3 regions of the Mycobacterium sp. HM-7 genome follow, and region 1 is predicted to be linked to each of the others. Evidence: predicted binding sites of a transcription regulator. Region 1 holds the regulator's gene; each other region holds the start of a gene.
The links. Region 1 encodes LexA, which represses DNA repair genes until DNA is damaged. Its sites were predicted from a motif close to CGAACANNTGTTCG; they were not measured.
Positions count from the first base shown of each region.

Region 2: a site for LexA is predicted at 2,301-2,314, ahead of ACWW1C_RS13015 (DUF222 domain-containing protein). Genes of this name have one in related genera too.
Region 3: a site for LexA is predicted at 4,466-4,479, ahead of ACWW1C_RS09765 (DUF222 domain-containing protein). Genes of this name have one in related genera too.

Region 1 is NZ_CM132657.1:2,428,786-2,435,385, forward strand. Features, by position in the region: gene ACWW1C_RS11670 (acyl-CoA dehydrogenase family protein) at 50-1,207, shown strand; gene ACWW1C_RS11675 (sunset domain-containing protein) at 1,382-3,586, shown strand; gene lexA (transcriptional repressor LexA) at 3,651-4,340, opposite strand; gene ACWW1C_RS11685 (LysM peptidoglycan-binding domain-containing protein) at 4,603-5,076, shown strand; gene nrdR (transcriptional regulator NrdR) at 5,188-5,652, shown strand; gene ACWW1C_RS11695 (alpha/beta fold hydrolase) at 5,659-6,600, opposite strand, start outside.
Region 2 is NZ_CM132657.1:2,687,437-2,694,036, forward strand. Features, by position in the region: gene ppc (phosphoenolpyruvate carboxylase) at 1-773, shown strand, start outside; gene ACWW1C_RS13015 (DUF222 domain-containing protein) at 899-2,296, opposite strand; gene ACWW1C_RS13020 (ATPase) at 2,406-2,774, opposite strand; gene pgl (6-phosphogluconolactonase) at 2,777-3,511, opposite strand; gene opcA (glucose-6-phosphate dehydrogenase assembly protein OpcA) at 3,504-4,415, opposite strand; gene zwf (glucose-6-phosphate dehydrogenase) at 4,412-5,971, opposite strand; gene tal (transaldolase) at 6,003-6,600, opposite strand, start outside.
Region 3 is NZ_CM132657.1:2,033,841-2,040,440, forward strand. Features, by position in the region: gene ACWW1C_RS09750 (HAD family hydrolase) at 1-205, shown strand, start outside; gene ACWW1C_RS09755 (sugar porter family MFS transporter) at 284-1,738, shown strand; gene ACWW1C_RS09760 (hypothetical protein) at 1,907-2,872, shown strand; gene ACWW1C_RS09765 (DUF222 domain-containing protein) at 3,055-4,461, opposite strand; gene ACWW1C_RS09770 (phosphoribosyl-ATP diphosphatase) at 4,624-4,905, shown strand; gene hisG (ATP phosphoribosyltransferase) at 4,902-5,771, shown strand; gene ACWW1C_RS09780 (DUF4126 family protein) at 5,835-6,338, shown strand; gene ACWW1C_RS09785 (FAD-containing oxidoreductase) at 6,325-6,600, shown strand, end outside.

The DNA of each region.
Region 1 (6,600 bases):
CCGGTTGGGATAAGTTGTTGTCAAACTTATCCAGTACCGGAGGTCTCGCATGGGTGTCATCAAGTACGACCGCACGTTGTTCGAACCCGAGCACGAGCTGTTCCGCGAGTCGTACCGGGCGTTCCTGGAACGGCACGCCGAGCCCTACCGCGAGGAATGGGAGAAGGCCAAGATCGTCGACCGCGAGGTCTGGCGCGAGGCCGGTAAGCAGGGATTTCTCGGCATGGCCGTGCCCGAGGAGTACGGCGGCGGCGGGAACCCGGACTTCCGCTACAACGTCATCGTCAGCGAGGAGACCGCGGCCGGACGGCACAGCGGCCTGGGCTTCACACTGCAGAACGACGTCATCGCGCCGTACCTGCTGGAACTGACCAACGAGGAGCAGAAGAAGCGCTGGCTGCCCGGCTTCTGCAACGGTGAACTGATCGCCGCGATCGCGATGACCGAGCCCGGCACCGGCAGTGATCTGCAGGGCATCAAGACCCGCGCGGTCAAAGACGGCGATCACTACGTCCTCAACGGCTCGAAGACGTTCATCACCAACGGCATTCACGCCGACCTCGTGATCGTGGTGGCCTGCACCGACCCGGACAAGGGCGCGCAGGGCTTCAGCCTGTTCGTCGTCGAGCGCGGCATGGCGGGCTTCGAGCGCGGCCGTCATCTCGACAAGATCGGGCTCGACGCCCAGGACACCGCCGAATTGTCGTTCACGGACGTCAGAGTTCCGGCCGAGAACCTGCTCGGGGTCGAGGGCATGGGATTCGTATATCTGATGCAGAATCTGCCCCAGGAGCGCATTTCCATCGCCGTGATGGCTGCGGCCGCGATGGAGGCCGTACTCGAATCGACATTGCAATACGCCAAGGAGCGTAAAGCGTTCGGCAAGCCGATCGGCAGCTTCCAGAACAGTCGATTCGTGTTGGCCGAACTGGCGACAGAGGCCACTGCGGTGCGAATCATGGTCGACGAGTTCATTCGTCTGCATCTCGATCGAAAGCTGACAATCGACCAGGCGGCGATGGCCAAATGGTATTCGACGGAGGCGCAGGTCCGGCTGGTCGACCGGTGTCTGCAGCTGCACGGCGGCTACGGATATATGCGCGAATATCCCATTGCGCGGGCATTCCTGGACTCCAGGATCCAGACGATCTACGGCGGTACCACCGAGATCATGAAGGAGATCATCGGCCGCGGATTGGGCGTTTAGCTAATTGCCGACGCGAATTTATTCGCATATCGAAGCGCGACACACTGGCGCGTCACCGCCCGATATCCCGCACGATGGGCATGAACTGAAGCAAAGTTGACAGAATCTCTCAATCAAGAGAGTTTGTCTGACGGAATTTGTATCCGGAGTTTTGCCAACCGCGGGAGGAATTCGATGACCGGGCTGCGAACCCGTGGCGGATGGGCTGGTGTCGGGGCCCTTTCTGTCGCGGTGGCATTGCTCATGGCTCCGACGGCATTGGCGACACCGGAAGGCGACGCCGACGCGGCGATATCCCACACCTGGGATGCCGCGGGCGGTGACACGGGTGAGCTGGGCGCCAAGGACGGTGACGTCTACCAAGTCGGCGCGGGATACGCGCAGAACTTCGCGGGCGGCAAGATCTATTTCACCGAGAGCACCGGTGCCCATCTCATTTACGGCGCAATTCTCGACAAGTACCAGGCGCTGGGCGGCGCCGCGGACAGCGATCTCGGCTTCCCGACCATCGACGAGGGGGCGGGCAGGGCCACCGACAGCCGCAACAGCACGTTCAGCGCGGCCGACAAGCCGGTCATCTTCTGGACGCCCGACAACGGCGCCTGGGTCGTCCGCGGCGCGATCAACGCGGCCTGGGACAAGCTCGGCGGTTCGGCCGGCACTCTCGGCGTGCCCACCTCCGACGAATCCTGGAAGGGTGACGTCGTCTCCCAGCCTTTCACCGGCGGTGAGGTGAGCTGGAACGCCAAGACCAAGGCATTCACGACCTCGCCCGCCGATCTGGCAGGCCAACTGACCGGGCTGGACGTGCCGGGCGACGCGACGACGGCCATCGCCGCGGCCCGGCGGGCCGCCGGGGGGCCGCAGGGCACCCTCGGTGACGAGCAGGGCGCCCAGTACAAGGTCGGTGACGGCGTGGCGCAGAACTTCGCCGGCGGCACCATCTTCTATTCGCCGGCGACCGGCGCCCACGCGGTCACCGGCGACGTGCTGGCCAAGTACCGCGCGGCCGGTGGGCCGCAGGGCGATCTCGGATTCCCGGCGAGCAACGAGACCGACGGCGGCATTTCGCCGACGAGTCGGATCGCCACCTTCGCCGCGGCCGACAACCCGGCGATATTCTGGACACCCGAGCACGGCGCGTTCGTCGTCCGCGGCGCGATGAACGCGGCGTGGGACAAGCTCGGCGGCGCCACCGGGAAGCTCGGCGCGCCGACCGCTGACCAGACGGTGAACGGCGACGTCGTCAGCCAGAAGTTCACCGGCGGCTCGGTCTCGTGGAACAAGTCCAGCCGTGCGTTCAGCACCGAGCCGGCGGAGCTTGCGTCGCAGTTGAGCGGTCTGCAGGTGCCCAGCGTCGACCTGCCGGGCGGCGTGACCTCCCAGTCCGACGAGGCCGGCAAGTGGTACGAGTTCCACTGGTGGTGGCTGCTGGCGATCATCCCGCTGTTGCTGGTGGTGGTCGGCATCGTGATCGCGGCCCTGCTGCGGCGCCGGCGGGGTGCCGGTCAGGAAGTCCCCGATGACCAGGATGCGTACGACTACGACGACCACGAGTTCGGCGACGGAGAGTACGGCGACCCGCAGTACGCGGACGGCGGCGTCGACAGCGAGTACAGCGACGAATTCCCGGCGGAGGACCAGCAATTCGACGGCCCGCACGGTGGCCCCGCGTTCCAGAGCAACCCGGACGTCATCGACACCGCGCCGACGGTGTACCCCGATTTCACGGCCGAGCAGCCCGCGGACGAGCCGGTCGCCGGTGAGCCGGACGCCGATGCTGAGACGCAAGCCGAAGTTGACGCCGAGCCCGTCGACGCGGCCGAGCCCTACGAGCCAGAGCCGCAGGCGAGCGACGCCGATGGCGCTGACGAACCAGCCGATGAGCCGACGGCATCGGTGCAACTGCCGGACGCGCTGCGTCGCGGTGGCGCGGCGGCGGGTCTGACCGCTGCCGGGTTGGCGGGCTTCGCGGGCCTTCGGCCGCGGAATCCGGGCGACCGAGCCTGGGCTGCGCCGGCTGCTGCCGACGCCGGGGACCAGGACGCTGATGAACGTGCGCCCCAGCCCGAGGAGCAGGTCGCCGAGGCCGAGCCGCACGTCGACGAGCCGCCTGCGATCGCGACGCCCGCGGAGGACACCGCGGCCGGCCCGGCCAGCGGCAGGCATCACGCGCTCGGCGCGGAGGAGCCCGAGACCGCGCAGATGTCGTTCCGCGTCGCGACCGGTGCCGAGCCGCCCGAAGGTTACGTCATCAAGGCCAACACCAAATCAGGCCTGTACTGGGTGCCGGGGGCTCCCGGATACGACGACGCCGACGTTGAAATCTGGTTCGCCAGTGAGGAATTCGCGGTCACCAACGGATTCGTTCGAGGCTGACCGTAGACGGTTGAGCCCCGCTGCGAGCGACTGCAGCGGGGCTCACCTGTAGGTCCGGCGGGCGTCAGATCTTGCGGATGACGGTCACGACCTTGCCGAGGACGACGGCGTCGTTGCCCGGGATCGGATCGAATGCCGGGTTGTGCGGCATCAGCCACACCTGGCCCTTGGCGCGCTTGAAGGTCTTCACCGTGGCTTCGCCGTCGATCATCGCCGCGACGATGTCACCGTTGTCGGCCACATTCTGCTGCCGCACGACGACCCAGTCGCCGTCGCAGATCGCGGCGTCGATCATGGACTCGCCGACCACCTTCAGAAGGAACAACGAGCCCTCGCCCACGAGTTCTCGGGGGAGTGGGAAGACGTCTTCGACGGCCTCCTCGGCGAGGATCGGGCCGCCGGCGGCGATCCGGCCGAGCACCGGGACGAAGGTCGGCTCGGGCAGCGCGTCGGAACCGGCGACATCGGTGGTGATGGTGGCTCCGGTCGCGTCGTCGGCGCCGCGGACGTCCACGGCGCGCGGACGGTTCGGGTCCCGGCGCAGATAACCCTTCTTCTCCAGCGTGCGCAGCTGGTGGGCCACCGACGAGGTTGACGTGAGGCCGACGGCATCGCCGATCTCCCGGATGCTGGGCGGGTAGCCGCGGGTGGTCACCGAGGCGCGGATCACGTCGAGGATGGTCCGCTGACGTTCGGTGAGGCTGCTGGATCGTCCGCCTGTCTGGGTGTCCGGGGTATCGGTGCTGTCGCTCATAGGGACGAATCTAGCCCAGTGCACCCGAATCATCAAACATGTGTTCGAGATGGCCGGATCGGCGTGTCGCGGGCGGGATCTGGTTGTGACGCCGGTTGTGACGTGGTGAAAGCGGTGACGAAGTCGCGGAACGGAACTTGTCGGTGGGTGGTCGTATCGTTCGCAACAGTTCGATCACATGTTCTACCGTTCGAACGTTTGGGCGATATAGTCGAACATAAGAGCGATCGAACCTATGTACGAACTCCTGAGAGGAACCGACATGACCGTCATCACCCGCGAATACCCGACCGACGTCGTCGTCCGCACCGTGCCTCGGCGTGGAGATGTGAATCGTCAGCGGCAGGCCCGGCTGCGGCCGGCCGGTTCCCGTCCCTCGGGTGCGGCGTTCCGGCACCGGGGCACCGGCGTGCTGACGTCTCGCGCCTCGCACCGGAGCAACCCGATCACGCCGTTGACGACGGTGATGCTGGCGCTGGTCGCGGCGGGGATCACCGTATGGCTGGGCCTGGTGGCGCAGTTCGGGGAGGCCGTCCAGCCGACCTCGTCGGCCGCCTCCGTGCCCGCGCAGCTCGCGGTGGTCCGGGTGCAGACGGGAGAGTCGATTCAGCAGGTGGCGCGGCGGGTGGCGCCCGACGCACCGGTCAGCGCCGTCGTCGACCGCATCAAGGAACTGAACAAGTTGCCGTCGGTGGCGCTGAACGCCGGGCAGACGCTGATCGCGCCGGTCGGCTGAGGACAGCCCGTGCGCACCTCGATCGGCACGGCGCCCGGCCGCGTCAGAGCGGCACGGGTAGGCTCGAGACCGTTCGAAACGGTCGATTGTCGGTGCGGCGAAGGAGCGGTGATGCACTGTCCGTTCTGCCGGCATCCGAACTCGCGTGTGGTCGATTCGCGAGAAGCTGATGAAGGGCAGGCGATTCGGCGTCGCCGGTCGTGCCCGGAATGCGGTCGCCGGTTCACCACGGTGGAGACTGCGGTCGTTTCGGTGGTCAAACGCAGCGGAGTCACCGAACCGTTCAGCCGGGACAAGGTGATCAAAGGCGTACGGCGCGCGTGCCAGGGTCGGCAGGTCGACGACGACGCCTTGAATCAATTGGCGCAGAAGGTCGAAGATGCGGTGCGGGCCACCGGATCTCCCGAAGTGCCGAGCCATGAGGTCGGGTTGGCGATCCTCGGGCCGCTGCGCGACCTGGACGAGGTCGCCTATCTGCGGTTCGCGTCGGTGTACCGCTCGTTCTCGTCCGCCGAGGACTTCGAACGCGAAATCGAGGCGCTGCGGGCACACCGCGGCGTGACGTCGTCGGGCTGACGGCCGCTAGGTCGCGCTGCGTTCGTCGGTCTCGAGTGCGTCGAGTACCGCAACCTTCGTATCGAGCGGGGCGTCGATCGATTTGGCGGTGACGCCGGCCTGCAGGAGGCCGCGCAGGGCATCGCGGTCGTAAACCGATGGCGTGGTCGTGTCGATGAAATTCTCGACGAGCGCCACGAATCGATCGGGGTCGTCATGAAATGGGAAATGTCCCGAGTTGTCGAAGAATTCGAGCCGGGAGCCCGGCATCGCCGCATGTGCCAGTTCTCCGTGGGCAGCCGGGATGACGGCATCCTGGGTGCCCCAAACCAATTGCACCGGAATGGCTTCGGTCAAATAACATCGGTCCAGCATCGTCACCACCTGGCCGCGCCAGTCGACCACTGCGCGTAGCGTCCGGGCGAAGGCGGATGAGGCCTTGGGCTCGGGCAGGTCGTTCAGAATTCGCAGCATGTTCGGCAGGTCGTGGCCCAGGCCGGTCGACCCGAGCAGCGCTCCGCCGAGGCGCCCGGCGAGCTGAAGAGCCGGCAGTACCAACGGGATTCGCAATAACGCCAGGGCCTCGGTGCCCAGTGGCAACGCCGCGAGCCGCAGTGCGATGTTCACGTCGCGGGTGACACCGCCGGCACCGACCAGTACCAGGCGATCGATCAACTGCGGGAACTGGTAGGCGAACTGCATGGCCACGCCGCCGCCCAACGAATGACCGATGACCGTCACGCGGTCGATGTCGAGCACGCTGAGGAGGTCCCGCATGCCGTTGGCGTACGCGGCAACCGAATAGTCGGCGCGCGGCTTGTCGGACTGACCGTGACCCAGCAGGTCCGGGGCGATGACGGTGAACCGCTGGGCGAGGCGCGTCTGCACGGTTTCCCACGTCGTGGAGTTGTCGCCGATGCCGTGGATCAACAGGATCGCCGGACCGGAGCCGGCCACCCGGTAGGCCCG
Region 2 (6,600 bases), 260 kb from region 1:
ATCGCAATCTCGAGACCCTCCTCGCCGCGACCCTGGAGTCGACCCTGCTCGACGTCGAAGGACTCGGCGACGCCGCGGCACCTGCCTACGATGTGCTGGACGACCTTGCTGCCCGGGCGCAACGTGCCTACAGCGAATTGGTCCACGACACACCGGGATTCGTCGAGTACTTCAAGGCGTCGACGCCCGTCAGCGAGATCGGTGCGCTCAACATCGGGAGCCGCCCGACGTCCCGCAAGCCGACCACCTCGATCGCCGATCTGCGGGCCATCCCGTGGGTACTGGCCTGGAGCCAGTCGCGCGTCATGCTGCCCGGCTGGTACGGCACCGGGACCGCGTTCGAGGAGTTCGTCGACAACACCGATGGCGGCCTCGACGTGCTGCAGGACCTGTACGCCAAGTGGCCGTTCTTCCGGACCGTGCTGTCCAACATGGCGCAGGTGCTGGCCAAGTCGGATCTCGGTCTCGCAGCGCGATATTCGGAGCTCGTGGACGACGAGGCGCTGCGCCACCGGGTGTTCGACAAGATCGCCGCCGAACATGAGCGCACCATCCGGATGCACGCGCTGATCACCGGTCACGACGACCTGCTCGCCGACAACCCGGCCCTCGCGCGGTCGGTGTTCAACCGGTTCCCGTACCTGGAGCCGCTGAACCACCTCCAGGTCGAGCTGCTGCGCCGCTACCGCTCGGGTGACGACGACGAACTCGTGCAACGCGGCATCCTGCTGACCATGAGTGGGCTGGCGACCGCACTGCGCAACAGCGGGTAGGGGCGGGCACGCGCGTCGAAGTGCCTAACGGTGCGAGGCGCGCTGGTGCGCAAAGCCGACGGTGCGAGGTTCACCCGCCGCGGCACGCCTCGGCGCGTCGTGATGCGGCGTAACCGAGCGTCGACTCAGCTTGTGGGACTGTCGCTTTCGCCGCCCTCGTCGTCGCTCTCGGGTGGGTAGAGGGTGGGGTGGTGGTATTGGTTGGTTCGCGGTTGGCCGACGTCCAGTAGTGGTGGTGGGGTCCAGTGGGTGCGGCCGTCGGGGCCCATGGTGGTGCTCCAGCCGCCGGTGTCGGCGGCTCGGTTGTCGGGCCCGCACGCCAGGGTGAGGTTGGTGATGTCGGTGGCGCCGCCGTGTTTCCACGGGACCAGGTGGTGGGCTTGGGAGCGCGAGGCGGGGGCGGTGCAGTTGGGTCGGGTGCAGCCCAGGTGGGCGGCGAACAACGCGAGGCGCTGGCCCGGTGATGCGGTGCGGCGGGCCCGGGCTAGATACAGCGGGATACTGGTGTGCTGGTCGAACACCGTCAGGTAGTGGTGCGCACCGCCGGCGGCCATGCGGATCAGGTCCCGGATCGGCAGTTTGGTGCCCGTATGTGTGACAGCGACACCGGTGCCGCGCTGCAGGTCGGTAACGGTGGCGGTGGCGACCACGGTGACCGGGAGGCCGTTGAGGTGACCGAGCATGCGCGATTGCAGGATCATGCGGCCGACCATTTTGTAGGCGTCGTGCCGGCGTTGGGCCGGGGTGCGGGTGTCGCCCGCGATCTGTTCTTGGGTGGGTGTGCCAGAGATGCAGGGCTGCGGGTCGGCGGGGTTGCACATGCCGGGTGCGGCCCACTTGTCGTTGATCGCGTCCCAGTAGGCGCGGGTTTCGGCGTCAATGGTGCCGCTGATCTCGGAGGTGTGGTCGGAGCGTTGCTTGCCGGTGGTCATGCCGCGTTTGGGATGCGGTTCTGAATCGTCGGGTTCGGGGCCGTCCGGATCGAGTGCGTCCATCAGCTTTTTCGCCACGGCCCGCAGTTCCTCGGGGGTTTGGTGCCGCGCCCCGGCCACTAGCGATTGTTCGCACTGGGTGGTGGTGGCCAGGTCAACCCACAACGGCAGATTGGCCAGCAAGTTCGCGATCACCTCGATGTGCTCGGCGTTGAGGTCACCGGCAGCCTGAGCCCGAGCCACCTCCTCCCACAAGGGCGGCAAAGCCTCTCCGGTCAGTCCGGTACGCGGGCCGACGTGTTCGCCGTGGCGGACCCGCCGCCGCGCATCCTCACTGCTGATGTGCAACCGGATGCGCAGCACGTCGGCCCAGTTCTTCCCGCCGATCTCTTTCGGTGTGGTTTGGGCCCGCAGACCGGCCAGCAGGGCGTGGTCGGCAGCCGGGAAGCGGCGCATCAGTTTCTCGCGGCGGGACAGCAGTTCGAGTTGGTCGCGGACTGACAGGCCGCTGTAATCGAATGAGTTGAGTTCGGTGACCACCTCCTCGGCCGCGGTATACGCGGCGAAGATGGCGGCCCGATCACTTCCCATACATCGAACACTAGTTCGAACCACCGACAAGAAACCGCCGCCCGTGTGACGCTAGTCACCTATCGTGACCAGCGCGCACAAAGTGACCAAAGTTTTCTTTACAACTGCGCTACGGAGCCCAGTCGCGTACTGACTTCAGCACGCTACGCACCGCGTTCTCTGTGACCGTGATCGGTGACAGGACTGTCTCGGCGACGCCGACGATGGCCTCGACGCGCGTCACGATCGCTTCCATTCGGTCGACCACGCCGAAGATGCGCGGCGCGAGCTCGTCGATCTGGGTGATGGTCTCGTTGAACCGCGACATTGTGGTGTCGAGGTCGCCCGTCAGTGTGCTCAGGGTCGACAGCGTGCCTTCCATGTCGACGAGCAGCGAGTCGACCTGGGACACCATGACGTCGGCGTTCAACGCGGCGTCCGTCAACGTTCGGATGCGGCCGCGCACGGGTCGTGAACGACCGTCGCCTTTGTCGACCATGGCTACAGTTTCGCCGCGGCGGCCTCGTCGAGCAACCACACGGTCGCCTCGGTGCCGATCGCGCCGGCCGCTGGAATGTCTTCTGCCGCTGCGCCACCGACGGCGGCTGCCACCGCGTCCGCCTTCTCCGCGCCGGCCACGACCAGCCAGACCTGACGGGAGCGACGGACCGCGGGCAGCGTCAGTGTGATCCGGCGCGGCGGCGGCTTGGGGGAGTCGGTGACGCCGACGACGTACCGCTCGGTCTCTCGGACGGCAACGGTGTGCGGGAACAGTGAGTTGACGTGTCCCTCGCCGCCCATGCCCATCAGGTGCACGTCGAATTCCGGTGTCGGCGAACCGTTCCCGGCTACCAAGGCCAGTTCGCGCTCGTAGGCGGCGGCCGCCGCGTCGATGTCGTCGCCGAACTCACCGTCACTCGCGGCCATCGCGTGCACGTTGTCCGCCGGGATGGCAACGGAATTCAGCAGCGCTTCCCGGGCCTGCTTGATATTCCGGTCGGCATCGTCGGCCGGGACGTAGCGGTCGTCACCCCAGAACAGATGCACCTTGGCCCAGTCGATCGGATGTCCACCGACATGCTTGAGCAGCTTGATGCCGGTGCCGCCGCCGGTCAATACGATGTACGCGATGCCGCGGGCCTCGATGGCGCTGTTGATGGCCGCGACGAGGCGATCGCCCACCGCGGTCACCAAAGCGTCAGAATCGGAATACTTTTCGATGATCTGCTCAGGCATAAATGACCTTGTCCAGGCCCTGCAGGGCACGGTGGTAGATCTCGTCGGCATCGAGCCGGCGCATCTCTTCGGCGAGGCAGTCGCGTGCTTCCCTGCGGGCCAAGGGAATCCGTGCCTCCGGCCGGCCGGTGCGGGTGAGCGACGCGGTGACTCCGGTTTGTGGCCGGCTCAACGTGATGGTTTCGGTCGGCCGGGTCAGCACGACTTTGAGCTCGCCGACCGCGCGCGTGACCGGCCCGTCGATGCAGGCCGCCAGCCAGCCGGCCAGAATGTCCAGGGCCGGTTCGTCTTTCAGCCCTGATACCAGCGCTTCGGTGATCGGTTCGTAGGGTGCCTGGTCCAAGGCGGCGGCGAGTAGCGCCCGCCAGTACGTCACCCTGCTCCAGGCCAGATCGGTGTCCCCCGATGTGTATCCGGCCAACCGGCTCTTGATACACACCTGCGGGTCTTCACCATTGGTGGCGTCGGTGATCCGGCGGATCGCCAGCTTGCCCAGCGGATCGGCCGCCGGCACCGCCGGTGCCACGTCGGGCCACCAGGTGACCACCGGGGTGTCCGGCAGCAGGAATGGCGTCACGACGCTACTGGCATGGCCGGCCAGGGGGCCCGAAAGGCGCAGCACCACAACCTCATTGGCGCCGGCATCGCGACCCACCCGCAGCTGCGCGTCGAGGCGGGCTTCGGTGGCCAGACGGTCACCCGGGATCACGACGATCACACGGCACGGGTGTTCGCGACTCGCGGTGTTGGCCGCCTCGATCGCCTCTTCCAGGATGGCCTCGGTGTCGGGAGCCACCACCAGGGTCAGTACGCGGCCGAGGGTGATGGCACCGCCCTCTTCGCGCAGGGAGACGATCTTCTTGTTGATGGCACCGGTGTTGGTGTCGGGCAGATCGAGAATCATGGCCGCCTCCATTCGCGGCCCGAGCGCCGCAGCATCTCGAACGCTGACTCCGGCCCCCAGGTGCCCGACTCGTAGGCCTCGGGCCGTCCGCCGTCCTTGTCCTGCGCGGCCCAATGCTCCAGTGCGGGATCGAGAATCTTCCACGACAACTCGACTTCGGCATTCACCGGGAACAGCGAGGGCTCACCGAGCAGGACGTCGAGGATCAGCCGCTCGTAGGCTTCGGGGGAGTCCTCGGCGAACGCCGAACCGTACGAGAAGTCCATGCTCACATCGCGGACCTCCATGAGATGCCCGGGCACCTTCGAACCGAACCGCAGGGTGATGCCCTCGTCGGGCTGCACCCGGATCACCAGCGCGTTCTGACCGAGCTCGTCGGTCATCGTGGCATCGAACGGCAGGTGCGGGGCCCGCTTGAACACCAATGCGATCTCGGTGACCCTGCGCCCCAACCGTTTTCCGGTGCGTAGATAGAACGGCACGCCGGCCCAGCGCCGGGTGTCGACTTCCACGGTGATGGCCGCGAAGGTCTCGGTGGTCGAAGTCGACGAGAACCCTTCTTCATCGAGCAGCCCGACCACCTTCTGCCCGCCCTGCCAGCCGGCGGCGTACTGACCGCGCGCCGTGGTCTCGTCCAGCGGCTCGGCCAGGCGGGTCGCCGACAGCACCTTGATCTTCTCGGCCTGCAGTTCATGCGGCGAGAAGTTGACCGGCTCCTCCAGCGCCGTCAGCGCCAGCAGTTGCAGGAGGTGGTTCTGGATGACGTCGCGGGCGGCGCCCACGCCGTCGTAATAGCCGCCGCGTCCACCGAGGCCGATGTCCTCGGCCATGGTGATCTGCACACTGTCGACGTAATGCGCGTTCCACACGGGCTCGAACAGTTCGTTGGCGAACCGCAGCGCCAAGATGTTCTGGACGGTCTCCTTGCCCAGGTAATGGTCGATGCGGAACACCGACGATTCCGGGAACACGCTGTTGACCACCCCGTTGAGGGCTTCGGCGCTGGCCAGGTCGTGACCGAACGGCTTCTCGATGACCACCCGGCTCCAGGACCCGTCGGGCTTGTTGGCCAGACCCGAGGTGGACAGTTGCTCACACACCTGGGGGAACGCGTTCGGCGGAATCGACAGGTAGAACGCGTGATTGCCACCGGTGCCGCGTTCCTCGTCGAGCTTGTGCAACGTGTCGCGCAGCCGTTCGAAGGCGGCATCGTCGTCGAACGTGCCCTGCACGAACCGGAATCCCTCGGCGAGGCGGTCCCAGACCTCCTGGCGGAACGGTGTCCGCGCATGCTGCTTGACGGCGTCGTAGACGACCTGGCCGAAATCCTCATCGGCCCAGTCCCGCCGCGCGAAGCCGACCAAGGCGAACGAGGGCGGCAGAAGCCCCCGGTTGGCCAGGTCGTAGATCGCCGGCATCAGCTTCTTACGGGCGAGATCACCCGTGACGCCGAAGATCACCACCGCGCACGGGCCGGCGATGCGGGGCATGCGCTTGTCGCGCTTGTCCCGCAGGGGGTTCACCCAATCCGCCGGCCGCCCGCTGCTGTCGCTCATTGCCTGTGTCCTCGGCTCTTCGCGCAAGCGCTCATCGCAAAGCGTCGAGTTGACCCTGCGTGGCTTCGAGCAGTTCGCCCCAGGACTTCTCGAACTTTTCCACGCCCTCGACCTCGAGGAGGTTGAACACGTCGTCCAGGTCGATGCCGACGGCCGACAGCTCCTCGAAGACGGCCTGCGCCGCGGCAGCCGTCCCGGAGACGGTGTCGCCGGTGACCTGACCGTGGTCGGCGACCGCTTCGAGGGTCTTCTCCGGCATGGTGTTCACCGTGTCGGCGGCGACCAGTTCGGTGACGTAGAGCGTGTCGGGGTAGTCCGGGTTCTTCACGCCGGTCGACGCCCACAGCGGACGCTGCACGCGAGCACCCTCGGCCTTGAGGTTCGTGAACTGCGGGCCACCGAAGACCTGCTCGAAGGCCGCGTAGGCCAGCCGTGCGTTGGCGACGCCGGCCTTACCGCGCAGACCCAGCGCCGAGCCACCGATCTTCTCCAGCCGCGCGTCGATCTCGGTGTCCACGCGGGACACGAAGAACGAAGCGACAGAATGGATCTTCGACAGGTCGTGGCCGGCTTCGCGGGCCTTCTCGAGCCCGGTCAGGTACGCGTCCATCACGGCGCGGTGCCGCTCC
Region 3 (6,600 bases), 390 kb from region 1:
ACTGCTCGGCGTCGCTGCGGAGGACTGTCTGGCGATCGAGGATTCGGTGACGGGTGCGCAGTCGGCCGACGCCGCGGGCTGCGTCGTGCTCGTCGTTCCCAACGACGTCGCGGTGCCCGACGGCCCACGCCGTCGCCACATCGAATCGCTGGCCGGGCTCGGGGTCTCCGACCTTCGTGATATCCACACCGAAATGTGTTCGTAGCCGCTGGTTCTGGTCCGGCAGCGCCGCCTGCTGTGCGATTGTTGACGCACCCCACGCAGCGTTGCGAAAGGACGTCCGATGTCCCATGGCCCGATCGGTGACGACACCACGGCGATCTTTGACGACGAGGAGTTCGGCTCCGGCCGCAGTGCGGTGCGCATAGCGTCGGTAGCGGCGCTCGGCGGCCTGCTCTTCGGCTATGACAGCGCCGTCATCAACGGTGCGGTGAAGTCGATCCAGTCGAACTTTGCGATCGACGACAAGTCATTGGGGATCGCCGTCGCTTCGGCGCTGCTCGGTGCGGCCGTCGGCGCCATGACGGCCGGGCGACTGGCCGACCGCGTCGGCCGGCTGGCCGTGATGACGATGGCTGCCGTGCTGTTCCTGATCAGTGCACTCGGCGCCGGGCTGGCGTGGAACATCTGGGTTCTCGTGGCGTTCCGGGTCATCGGCGGCCTCGGCGTCGGCATCGCGTCTGTGATCGCTCCGGCCTATATCGCCGAAACCTCACCGAGGAGCATCCGAGGTCGGCTCGGCTCTCTGCAGCAGCTGGCCATCGTCACCGGCATCTTCCTGTCATTGGCGGTCGACGCGCTGCTGGCGCATCTGGCCGGTGGGGCGAGCAACATGCTGTGGCTGGGGCAGGAGGCCTGGCGCTGGATGTTCATCCTGATGGCCATTCCCGCCATCGTGTACGGCCTGTTGGCCTTCACCATTCCTGAGTCGCCACGTTATCTCGTTGCCACACACCGGATTCCGGAAGCGCGCAAGGTGCTCACCACGTTGCTGGGGGAGAAGAACCTGGAGATCACCATCGATCGCATCCAGCAGACGCTCGAGTCCGAGGAGAAGCCCACCTGGCGTGACATGTGCAAGCCCGGAGGTGGACCCCTCAGCCTCTACGGCATCGTCTGGGTCGGCTTGGCGCTGTCGGTGTTCCAGCAGTTCGTCGGGATCAACGTGATCTTCTACTACTCGAACGTGCTTTGGGAGGCAGTCGGATTCGACGAGAGCTCGTCGTTCATCATCACCGTCATCACCTCGGTGGTGAACATCGTGACGACAGTGGTCGCGATCATGCTGATCGACAAGATCGGCCGCAAGCCGCTGCTGCTCATCGGCTCCACGGGGATGACGCTGACGCTCGCCACGATGGCCATCATCTTCGGCACGGCCCCGCAGGTGAACGGGGTGCCGCAATTGAGCGGCATCGAGGGGCCCATCGCCCTGATCGCCGCCAACTTGTTCGTGGTGGCGTTCGGCATGTCCTGGGGTCCGGTCGTGTGGGTCCTGCTGGGGGAGATGTTCCCCAACCGCATCCGTGCTGCGGCGCTGGGTCTGGCCGCGGCCGGTCAGTGGGTCGCCAACTGGCTGATCACCGTCACCTTCCCCGAACTGCGCAGCATGCTCGGCGTCGCATATGGCTTCTACGCCCTGTGTGCGCTCCTGTCGCTGGTGTTCGTCGCCAAGTGGGTTCGCGAGACCAAAGGCGTTGCGCTGGAGGACATGCACGCCGAGTTGCTGGCAAAGTAAGGCACGCTGAGTGCCGCATCGTGGCAGTGGCTGACTGAATCCGGTCGCGAGCCCCGTGAAATCTCCACCAGATGACTGATGCCAGCAGTATTGACGTGCTAGATAATTAGCGGCGGTGAGCGTTGGTGCTGCCGTGGTTCGGACGCTCCTTCCTGGAAGGGGCGCGCGATGGTCAACACCGGCTCTGGTGGTGTGGTTCGTCTGAACGTCGCTGGTGCGGTTGCCGCCGCCGGCGTCGTGATACTTGGTTTTGTCGGCGTCCCTCCGCCCGTGCATGCGGTCAATGTCGGCATCAGTGCTGTCCGGACGGCGGCTGTTGATACGTCGCTATCGGCGCAATGGGCCGCGCTGGACCAATTCGTGGACACCCACGCCGACTTGGTGGCATCGGCGGCGCAGGTGGTGGCTGGCGGCAGCTCGGGTATCGGTGCTGCAGGCGCCACGGCGCCGGGGGCTGGATCCGTCACGGCGCCAATGCCTCTGGCAGCAACGTCGACCCCGCAGCCTGCTGGGGCCGTCGCCGTCATCGAGCAGGCAATTGTGTCGGCGCTGTCGACGGCGTTCGTGACGCTGGCTCAGCCGCTGGTCAGCACGCCCGAGCTGGCTGCGATCTTCGGCCCGTTCGTGTTCGTGGGCATCATCTTGTACGGATTGGTCGTGGGTGTGCCGCTCACAATTTTCAACTCCATCGCTGCCCCGATACTCAACTTGCTGCCGTTCGCGGCGGTGCCGGCACCGGTCTCCGCGACGCCCGCGCCGACGGCAGCCGAATCGACCGCGGGCGTTGCACCCGCCGCGACCGTCTCCGGCCCAGTGCTGCCATCTGCCAAGGCGACGCACAACGGGCGGGTGTTGCCGACGTTGCGGATGTCGAAGGGCGCGGCGGCGACTCCCGATACGACCGCTGACGACGTGGCGGGGCAGATCAAGTCGACGGGGCGGCAGTCGGTGCAGCGCGGGCTGGTGTCGGCTGCCGGTGAATCCCAGGATCGGAATCCCGGCGGCCAGAATGCCCGATCGCAGGCAGGCCTGCCAAAGGGCGTCGGCAAGGCGGGGGCATCGCCGTCGCGTAGCTCAAAGGCGGGCCACGGCAGTCGGCCGGTTCGCGGTGACACGGCAACTCCTAGGTCCTAGGCGCGGTTGAGTCTCGGTACAGGTGCAGGCTCGGCGTCGGCGGCCATCGCGCGTTGTGGTGCGTCGCGTCGAGTGGGCGCTGTGAATCGATGCGACCCGTATTGCCGCGTGGGTGCCGCAGCGCGTGCGGTACCGCCGCCGCGGTTGGGTGGCGTGGCCTTCCGGCGTCATTGGGTGCCGTATCACCTTGCGGGACTGTCGCTTTCACCATCGCCGTCGGCGTCTCCGCCGCGCTCTGTGGTGTACAGCGTCGGGCGGTGGTACTGGTTGGTGCGTGGTTGGCCCACATCTAGGAGTGGTGGTGGGGTCCAGTGGGTGCGGCCGTCGGGGCCCATGGCGGTGCGCCAGCCGCCGGTGTCGGCGAGCCGGTTGTCGCAGCCGCAGGCCAGGGTCATGACATCGACGTTGGTCAGTCCGCCGTCGCGCCAGTTGGTGAGGTGATGCACCTGGCTGCGCGAGGCCGGGGCGGTGCAGTTGGGGCGGGTGCAGCCCCGGTCGCGGGCGAACAGGGCCAGCCGCTGCGCGGTGCTGGCGGTGCGCGCGGCCCGGCCCAGATAGAGCGGTTGGCCGGTGTGGTCGTCGAAGACGGCGAGGTAGTTGTCCGACCCCTGTGCGGCCATCCGGATCAGATCTTTGACCGGCAGCTTGGTGCCGGTGTGGGTCAAAGCGACCCCGGCACGTTTTTCCAGGTCGGTGAGGGTGCAGCTGCCGACCACCGCGACCGGGAAGCCGTTGTGCACCCCGGCGGATGAGGCCAGCATCATCCGCCCGACCATTTTGAACGCGTCGTATTGCCGCTGGGCCAGGGTGCGGGTATCCGCATCGATCTGTTCTTGGGTGGGCGTGCCCGACACGCACGGCACCTGGTCGGCGGGGTTGCACATCCCCGGGGCGGCGTATTTGTCGAACAGTGTCTGCCAGTAGGCCCGCCCTTCCGGATCGAGGTGGGCAGTGACCTCGGTGCGGCCGTCGGGCCGCTGCTTACCCATTACGAAGGAGCGTTTCGGGTCGGGCTCGTCGTCGTCGGGTTCGGGCCCGTCCTGATCGAGTCGGTACAACAAGTCCGCGGCCGCGCGCCGTAGGTCCTCGGGGGTTTTGACCCTCGCGTCGGCCACCAGATCGGCCTCGCACTGGGCCAGGGTGACCGGGTCGGCCGCCCACAGCGGCAGCTTCTGGAAAAACCAGGTGATCACCTGCACGTGCTCACCGTTGATGACGCCGTCGGCCTGGGCGGCGGCGACCAGCTCCCACACCGGACCCAACGGTTCCCCGGTGATCGCCGACCGCGGCCCCAGATGATCGCAGTCCCGGACCCGGCGGCGGGCCTCGTCGCGGCTGATGCGCAGCCGCACATGCAGCACCTCGGGCCAGTCCTTGGCCCCGATATCCTTGGCGGTGGCCTGCGTCTGCGCCGCCGCGAGGATGTGGTGATCGACCGCCTCGGCCGCGCACTTCACCGTTTCGCGGCGCGACTGCAACTCCAACAGGGTGCGCACGTCCAGGCCGGTGTGGTCCAGGGACGCGATCGTGGCCGCGGCAGCTTCGTACGCGGCGTACGCCTGCTCGATAACGGCCCGATCACTACCCATGCATCGAACACTAGTTCGATGCACCGACAATTCGCTGTGACCTATGCGGCCTCAGTTATCCACCGTGACCAGCGGGAACAAAGTGACCAAAGTTTTTCCGAATGCCGGTACAGCCCCGCCGCGCGGCCCCGGGCAGCCACGTGCACAGCCCGCGTCCGCAGCGTGAAACAATTGCAGCCCGTGAAGACCTTCGATGCGCTATTCGCCGAGCTCAGTGAGCGAGCGCAGACCCGGCCGGCCGGCAGCGGCACCGTCGCGGCGTTGGATGCCGGGGTGCATCATCTGGGCAAGAAGATCATCGAAGAGGCCGGCGAAGTATGGATCGCCGCGGAACACGAGAGCGACGACGAGCTGGCGGGCGAGATCGGCCAGCTCCTGTACTGGACGCAGGTACTGATGATCAAGCGCGGCCTGACCCTCGACGACGTGTACGGCAAGCTGTGACCGGCGCATCGTCCAACGGCCTCCTGCGCGTCGCCGTCCCGAACAAGGGCGCGCTCAGCGAGTCCGCCTCCCACGTACTGTCCGAGGCCGGATACCGCCGCCGCACCGATCCCAAGGATCTGACGGTCGTCGACCCGGTGAACAAGGTCGAGTTCTTCTTCCTGCGCCCCAAGGACATTGCCATCTATGTCGGGTCCGGGCAGCTGGACTTCGGCATCACCGGCCGCGACCTGGCGGCCGAGTCGATGGCGCCGGTCAGTGAGCGGCTGGCCCTGGGCTTCGGGTCGTCGACGTTCCGGTACGCCGCGCCCGCCGGCCGGGACTGGACGGTCGCCGACCTGGCCGGCAAGCGTGTCGCCAGCGCCTACCCGAACCTGGTGCGGAAAGACCTGTCCGACAAAGGTATTGAAGCCACGGTGATCCGACTCGACGGCGCGGTGGAGATCTCGATCCAGCTCGGTGTCGCTGACGCGATCGCCGACGTCGTCGGCTCCGGCCGGACGTTGGCGCTGCACAACCTGGTGGCCTTCGGTGAGTCGCTGTGCGATTCGGAGGCGGTGCTGATCGAGCGCAGTGACGTCGCGCCGGATCCGGCTCGCGATCAACTCGCGGCCCGCATCCAGGGCGTGGTCTTCGGGCAGCAGTACCTCATGCTCGACTACGACTGCCCGCGCACTGTTTTGGAGCAGGCGACGGCCATCACGCCGGGTCTCGAATCGCCGACCATCGCCCCGCTGGCCGATGCCGACTGGGTGGCCGTGCGTGCCCTGGTGCCGCGCCGCCAGGTCAACGCGATCATGGATGAGCTGGCTGCCATCGGAGCCAAGGCGATCCTGGCTTCCGATATCCGGTTCTGTCGCTTCTGACCGAGAGCGGTGTTAGCGTCCCCGTACGGTCTGCAACCCGCACTTCCTAACTGGAGGGGTCACGTGACACAAGCGCTGATTCTGCTGTTCGCCTTACTTATCGGTGTGGTCGCGGGCCTGCGGGCGCTGACTCCGCCTGCGGTGGTCGCCTGGGGCGCCAAGCTCGGTTGGCTGCCGCTGGTGGGCACCTGGGCCGAATGGGTCGGTAACTGGATCACGGTGACGGTGCTGACGATCCTGCTGGTGGTCGAGTTGATCACCGATCAGCTGCCCAAGACTCCCGCGCGAACGGTGCCGTCGCAGTTCGTTGCCCGGTTGTTCACCGGGGCGTTCGCCGGTGCGGTCATCGGTGCCGGATGGCACCACACATTCATCGGCATGGGCGCCGGCATGATCGGCGCGGTGATCGGGACGCTCGCAGGTTTTCACGCGCGCCGAATCCTGGTGGCGCGCAACGGCGGACGCGACCTGCCGGTCGCGCTCGCCGAGGATGTCCTCGCGGTAGGCGGTGGCTTCGCGATAGCGGCCGTCGCGCTGAGTGCCATCGGTCCGTATGTCGTCGTCTGAGGCGACCGCGTTCGACGCCATCATCGTCGGCGCGGGGCAGGCGGGACCGCCCTTGGCCGGCCGACTCACCGAAGCCGGCCACACCGTGGCGGTCATCGAGCGCAAGCTCGTCGGCGGCACCTGCGTGAACTACGGCTGCATCCCCACCAAGACGTTGGTTGCCAGCGCCCACGCCGCACACCTGGCCCGCCGCGGTGCCGAGTACGGCATCGGAACCGGCGAAATCACGGTCGACATGGCAAAAGTCAAGGGCCGCAAGGAC